Regions from separate parts of the Cryobacterium sp. TMT4-31 genome, predicted to be linked through region 2. Evidence: predicted binding sites of a transcription regulator. Region 2 holds the regulator's gene; the other holds the start of a gene.

Region 1 (3,411 bases), on a different contig from region 2:
GACCCCGACCCCGGTGTGCAGGTCGTGCGCGTTCACGTGCACCATCACCGTCGGCGGCATTCCGCCCATGGTCGGGGTGCGGGGGTCTTGGGCGACCTGGACCAGGATGCCGCGGAGAATATCGGCGCGTTTCTGGCCGCCGTCGCGTTCGTCGAGGATCTCGCCGGGCACGAGTTCGCCGGCCTCGATACGCTGCTGCTCCTCCGCGGACGGGAACGCGGGAGCGCTGCGGGCGGACTGGAACGTGTTGAACAGGGTCTGCATGATGCCCTTGAGCTCCGGCGTCACCCCGCCGCGCAGCGGGTGCAGGCCTTGGCTGAGTTTGCCGAACGAGAACGTGGATTTGGCCTCGACGATCTCCGCGGTGGGCGCGGCCCCGTCCGGGTTCAACACCGCCTGCCACGTCGCCGCCATCTCCCGGATCCGGTCCGCCGGGAAGGTGAACCCCGCCGAGTCGCCCAGGCGAGCGATCGGTCCCGTGCAGGCAGGCCCGGCACCGTCGGTGTCGGTGTGAGTGGCGGTGTTGGTGGCGGTGTTGGTGTCGCCGGGGCCGGGGGTGCGGCCGAATACCGACCCGGTCGCGGATTCCACCAGCTCGGCCTCACCGCCGTCCACCAGCGACTGGTCCGCGTCGAAGTGGCCGTGCACTTTGTAGTCGGCCAGGCCCTTCACGATGTTCTCGGCCGCATCAAGACCGATCTCCCCGGCCGCCAAGGCTGCGGCCACGAACGGGAACTCGGGCTCGAGGACCGTGCCGCCCAGCATCCGCGGGGCGACCTTCTCACCTAGGCTCACCCGCCGTTTCATTTCCGGCACCGACGTGCCGGTCAGCCCGATCAGCAGATCATTCTGGTGCGACGCCCCCAACCGCCAGGCCAGCGACTCCGTGCCCAGCCCGCTGCGGGACCGGTAACCCACCACGGTCGCGGTGGCCACCCGGGCGGCATCCACCGGCCGGCCGGTGCGCTCGACCATCTGCGTCAACGCGACCACCTCCGGGTCACTCAACGCGTTCACATCAATGGAATCCATCACCGCCATCACCGTCCGCGCCGCATCATCCAGGGCCTGGAGCTTCTGACCGAACGCACCGGTATGCGCGCGCTGCACCCCCGGCAGCTCGGCCGGATCCCGCCACTCAGGCCGCGGCTTAGACGGACCCCGACCGGCCCGGCTCGAGCCCGTCGCGGGGCCGGCCGCAGGGCCGGCGGCCTTCATGTCGGAAGTGCCGCTCAGACTGTCGGCATCCGGGCCGGTGAAGGGATCCGGACCGGCCAGGCCGGTGTTCCAGTCGTGCAGGTTCGACCCGGTGGGAGTCGTTCCCGTCGGTGCGGTGGAGCCACTATCCAGCTCGTCGTCCATACCCCCATTCTCTAACGAATCGCACCTATATGCGAGGAAATGCCAGCAAGTCCGGAACGGATATCGAAAACATTTCCTACCTGCAGAGGATGGCTCGGGGGGTCTCGACAGGCTCGACCGACGGGATGGGCGCGTTGTCGGGGACGGGTTGCGGGGTCTCGACAGGCGCGCCCGTCGTCGGCGGCGGGGCTAGTTGAACCCGGCGCCGCCCTCGGCGAGGAAGGCGAGCCGGCGCAACGTCTCTTCGTTTCGGATCCTGATGGCCGGTTCACGCAGGAAGGACGGGACGAACCGGGCGGGGCCGGCGGTGGCGTCCTCTGTGATGCGTACGACGCATCCGTCGCCGCGAGCCTTCACATCCAACGCCACGTGGGCCTCACCGAGCGGCCAGCCACGGGCCTTGAACAGCGCGTGCCGGGGTGGATCCCACTCCAGAACCGACGTGGTGTCGTCGATCAGGGCGGGCCAGACGCCTACAGAGTGGTAGATGACGCTTCCTGCGATCGGCCACGCCGGGTCGACGTCCCGCATCCGGGAGGCCCCGACGACCCAGCTCGGGTATAACCAGCCGTCCGCCAGAACGGCGAAGACGCTTTCGGGCGGGCAGTTCATGGTGCGATGGTTAACGGCCACGGTGTCACCTATTCCTGATTGGTCGGGGAGAGATCGGGGGCGGTGCGCACCCCAAGGTCGTGACGAAGAGCGCTGAGGGCGGCGTGCCAGCCGGCCAGGCCGTGCACGCCCGGGCCCGGCGGTGTGGACGACGAGCAGAGGTAGACGCCGTCCAGGGGAGTGCGCCAGGGGTCCGGCGAGAGAACCGGCCGCCGCACGAGTTGGGTCATGCTCACCTCGCCGGCGGAGATGTCGCCGCCGATGTAATTGGGATTGTGCGCTTCCACGCTGGACGCGCTGCGAGCGGCGCTGGCCAGGATGGTGTCGCGGAACCCTGGAGCAAAGCGCTCGATCTGGCGCACGATCGCCTCGGTCTGGTCGATGGCGGAGCCGCGCGGAACATGGGTGTACGCCCAGAGGGTGTGCTGACCGGCCGGGGCGCGACTGGGGTCGAGGCCACTGGGCTGGGACACGAGAACGTAGGGTTCCTCGGCGTGCCGGCCGCGCGCGACGGTGTTCTCGGCTCGCCGGATCTGCGCCCGGGTGCCGCCCACGTGCACGGTGCCCGCCGCCCGCAGTCCGGCCGCCTGCCACGGCACCGGGTCGGACAGCGCGAAGTCGACCTTGGCGACGCCGTTGCCGTATCTGAAGGCGCGCAGCCGCCGCGCGTATGCGGCGGGCAGCTCGCCCTCGGCGAGGCGCAGCAGCGCCCGGGGCGTCAGGTCGAGCATCACCACGCGGGCCGGCGGCAGGTCGCTCAGCCGCCGCACCTCGGTTGACGTGACGATCTCGCCGCCGTGGGCGAGCAGGTCGTCGACCATCGCGGTCACGATCGCGCCACTGCCGCCGACGGGGATCGGCCAGCCGCCCGCGTGCGCATAGGTGGCGAGAGTGAGGCCTGCGCCGGCGGTGGCGATGCTCGGCAGCGCCCTGATCGTGTGCGCACTGACGCCGGTGAGCAGGGCTGGCGCCGTCTCCCCCGCGAAGCGCAGGTCCCAGAGGGGGCTGCCCTGCTCGAGAGCCCGCAGACCGAAGCGCAGCGCGGTTTCCGGATGCCTCGGCAGCCGCAGGAGCTGCGCACCGGTGAACTCCGCCACCCGCTCGGAGTGTGCCACCAGGGGAGCGAACAACCGAATCCAGGCCGCGCCGTCCCGGCCCAGCTCGGCGGCGGTGCGTTCCAGGCTGCGATAGGCCAGCCCGGCGGTGCCGCCCGGCAGCGGATGCCCGTAGGAGACCTCGGGGACGACAAGTTCGATCCGGTCCGCGAGCCCGAACCGCTTGAAGAACTCGGAGGCCAGCGCGAGCGGGTGCACGGCGGAACAGACGTCGTGGTGGAAACCCGGCAGGGTCAGCTCCGCGGTCTCGGCGCCGCCGCCGACGGTCGCGGACCTCTCGTAGACCCGCACCGAGAGGCCGGCCCTGGCCAGCGTGACCGCG
Region 2 (3,411 bases):
TGGTAGGGCAGCCGGACCAGGCGTAGCGCATCCGTGACAGCCGGGTCGGCGGCCAGGTAGCCCAGCCGCACGCCGGCGAAAGCGAAGGCCTTGCTCATGGTCCGGGACACGAGCAGGCGCTCCCGGCCGGGCAGCAGGGTGAGGGCGCTGTCGGTGCCGTCCGGTGCGAACTCGGCGTAGGCCTCGTCGACGACAACGATGCCGGGGGTGGCGTCGTAGACGGCCGCGATGGTCTCCAGCGACAACGGGGTGCCGGTCGGGTTGTTCGGTGAGCAGAGGAAGACGATGTCGGGCGAGGTTTCCTCCACCCAGCGGGCGGCGGTCTCCGGCGAAAGTTCGTAGTCGGCGTCGCGGCCGCCGGGGATCCAGCGGGTATCGGTGCCGGAGGCGAGGATCGAGTACATCGAGTAGGTCGGCGCGTAGCCGAGCAGCGACCGGCCCGGCCCGCCGAAGGCCTGCAGAACCTGCTGCAGAACCTCGTTGGAACCGTTGGCGGCCCAGATGTTGTCGCGGGTGAGACCGTGACCGAGGTAGCCCGCGAGGGCGTCGCGCAGCGGGCTGAATTCCCGGTCGGGGTACCGGTTGACGGTGAGGATCGCCTCGGCCAGGGCCTCCGCGATGTCGGCGGCGACCGCGGGCGGGATCGGGTGGGTGTTCTCGTTGACGTTCAACGCCACCGGCACGTGCAGCTGGGGTGCTCCGTAAGGGGTTTGTCCGCGGAGGTTGGCACGCAGGGGCAGGTCGTCGAGGCTGGTCACCCGAACAAGCTTAGTTGCGCCCGCGGCCGACCCCTCGTATCCGAGGCGGGGCGAGCGGCTCCGGGCTGATCGGCTCCGGGCTGAGCGGCTCGGGCTGAGCGGCTCGGGCTGAGCGGCTCGGGCTGAGCGGCTCGGGCTGAGCGGCTCAGTAGTCGGCGGGAAGGGCGAGGCGCTGGCCGGGCTGCACGGCCTCGGAGGACAGCTGGTTGAGGTTGACGATGTCGATGATCACGTCGCGCGGGTCTTGTCCGGGGGCGACAGACTCGGCCAGCTGCCAGAGCGACTGGCCGGCCTCAATGGTGACGTAGTCGAACGCGGCCGCGCCGATACCCGCGCTGCCCTCTGCCGCGGCCATGCCGCCGTTGACGGCGATGCCGATGACGCCGAGTACCAGGGGCACTGCGGCGAGGGCCGTGAAGACGGCCCGCCCGCGGCGGGTCAGCCGCAGGTGTGTGGTGGGCGGGGTGGCCGGGCTGTGGTTGTCCGGTGCTGCATATGCTGCGCTCATGTCAAACCTCCTGGTAACGCATCTGGCCCTCGGCCGGGAGGGCCAGATGCGAATCTATGTTCCGAATATATCTTCGAGTGTTCGAACAATCAACCCTGTTTCCGGATATTATGGAGACAGATTCCGCAACACACTCGAATGCATGTCTACGAACCGCTGCTCTGTGGCTACAGTTTCGATCGGGTAGCTGCACTCAAACAGACACCACCGACATTGCTGCCCGAGCCCGAGAAGTATGAGCCCGACGAGCACCAGCCCGGCGAGCACGAGCCCCACCAGCACCAGCCCGAACCGACTAACCAGAGGAGCGTCAACGTGGCACAACAGAGCACACCTCGGGACAAGGGCGGCACGCGACGCCGCAAGAGCCTGAGCGACAAACAGCGCGCGGTGATGGACGTCATCCAGCGTTCGGTTCGCGACCGCGGTTACCCGCCGAGCATGCGCGAGATCGGCGACGCCGTTGGTCTGTCCTCGTTGTCGAGCGTGACCCACCAGCTGCACCAGCTCGAGCTGAGCGGGTACCTGCGGCGCGACCCGCACCGGCCGCGCGCACTCGAGGTGCTCATCGAGCTGCCTCAGTCCTCAGAGGAGGTCACGCCAGGCGCCGCCGATGACTACCAGTCCGGCATCCAGGTGGGTGATGCGGCGATGGTGCCGCTCGTCGGCCGCATCGCCGCCGGTATCCCGATCATGGCCGACCAGCAGATCGACGAGATCTTCCCGCTCCCCCGCCAACTGGTGGGCAAGGGCGAGCTGTTCATGCTCAAGGTCGTCGGTGATTCGATGATCGACGCCGCCATCTGCGATGGCGACTGGGTGGTCATCCGCCAGCAGAAGACCGCGGAGAACGGCGAGATCGTCGCCGCCATGCTCGACGGCGAAGCCACGGTGAAGGTGCTGCGACAGCGCGACGGCCACACCTGGCTGCTCCCCCGCAACACCAACTTCGAGCCGATCCTGGGTGACTTCGCCGAGGTCCTCGGCAAGGTCGTCGCGGTGTTGCGTTCGGTCTAGATCCGCAACGCTCCAGGCACACAACAGGCCCGACCCCGCGAGGGGTCGGGCCTTCGTGTTGTGCCGGCGTAGTCAGGGCGGGCCAGGTCAGACCAGCGTCGCCCGAACTGCGCGGGTGGCATCGACGATGTTGCGCAGGGACTCCACGGTCTCCGCATACCCGCGGGTCTTCAGTCCGCAGTCCGGGTTCACCCAGACCTGGCGAGCGGGGATCGATTGCAGGGCCCGCTCGAGAAGTTCGGTGATCTCGGCCACACCGGGCACCCGCGGCGAGTGGATGTCGTAGACGCCCGGGCCGATGCCGTGGTCGAAGCCACTGGTCTGCAGGTCGGCGACGACCTCCATCTTCGACCGAGCGGCCTCGATGCTGGTCACGTCGGCGTCCAGGTTGCGGATCGCGTCGATGACGACCCCGAACTCCGAGTAGCAGAGGTGGGTGTGGATCTGGGTCTGGTCGGCGACCCCCGCGGTAGCGAGCCTGAACGACCCGACCGACCAATCCAGGTAGTCGGCGTGGTCCTTCTTCTTCAGGGGCAGCAACTCGCGCAGCGCGGGCTCGTCGACCTGCACCACCCGGATACCGGCCGCCTCGAGGTCACCGATCTCGTCGCGCAGCGCGAGCGCCACTTGCCGTGCGGTCTCCCCCAACGGCTGATCGTCGCGCACGAACGACCAGGCCAGGATGGTGACCGGTCCGGTGAGCATCCCCTTGACCGGCTTCTCGGTAAGGGTCTGGGTGTAGCTGGACCACTCCACGGTGATGGGCGCCGGACGCCGGACGTCGCCCCACAGGATCGACGGACGGGTGCACCGGCTGCCGTAGGACTGCACCCAGCCGTTCTCGGTGACGGTGAAGCCATCGAGGTTCTCGGCGAAGTACTGCACCATGTCGTTGCGCTCGGGTTCACCGTGCACGAGAACGTCGAGGCCGAGGTCTTCCTGCAGCTGCACGACCCGGCCGATCTCGGCGCGCATGAGCTCCTGGTAGTCGGCGGATGCGAGTTCACCCGAGACCAGGCGGGCGCGGGCGCGGCGGATATCACTCGTCTGTGGGAACGAGCCGATGGTCGTGGTCGGTAGCGGGGGCAGGTCGAGCACGGCATCCTGAGCGGCCAGGCGGGCCTCGTA

Evidence for each region. Region 2 encodes LexA, which represses DNA repair genes until DNA is damaged. Its sites were predicted from a motif close to TCGAACANNTGTTCGA; they were not measured.
Region 1: a site for LexA is predicted at 1,426-1,441, ahead of E3T19_RS09450 (HNH endonuclease signature motif containing protein). Genes of this name have one in related genera too.

What each region holds. Positions count from the first base shown of each region.
Region 1 covers NZ_SOGI01000042.1:11,182-14,592, forward strand. The annotation lists gene E3T19_RS09450 (HNH endonuclease signature motif containing protein) at 1-1,362, opposite strand, end outside; gene E3T19_RS09455 (SRPBCC family protein) at 1,552-1,974, opposite strand; gene E3T19_RS09460 (NAD(P)/FAD-dependent oxidoreductase) at 2,004-3,411, opposite strand, start outside.
Region 2 covers NZ_SOGI01000049.1:3,400-6,810, forward strand. The annotation lists gene E3T19_RS11420 (histidinol-phosphate transaminase) at 1-758, opposite strand, end outside; gene E3T19_RS11425 (LysM peptidoglycan-binding domain-containing protein) at 904-1,266, opposite strand; gene lexA (transcriptional repressor LexA) at 1,660-2,283, shown strand; gene metE (5-methyltetrahydropteroyltriglutamate--homocysteine S-methyltransferase) at 2,371-3,411, opposite strand, start outside.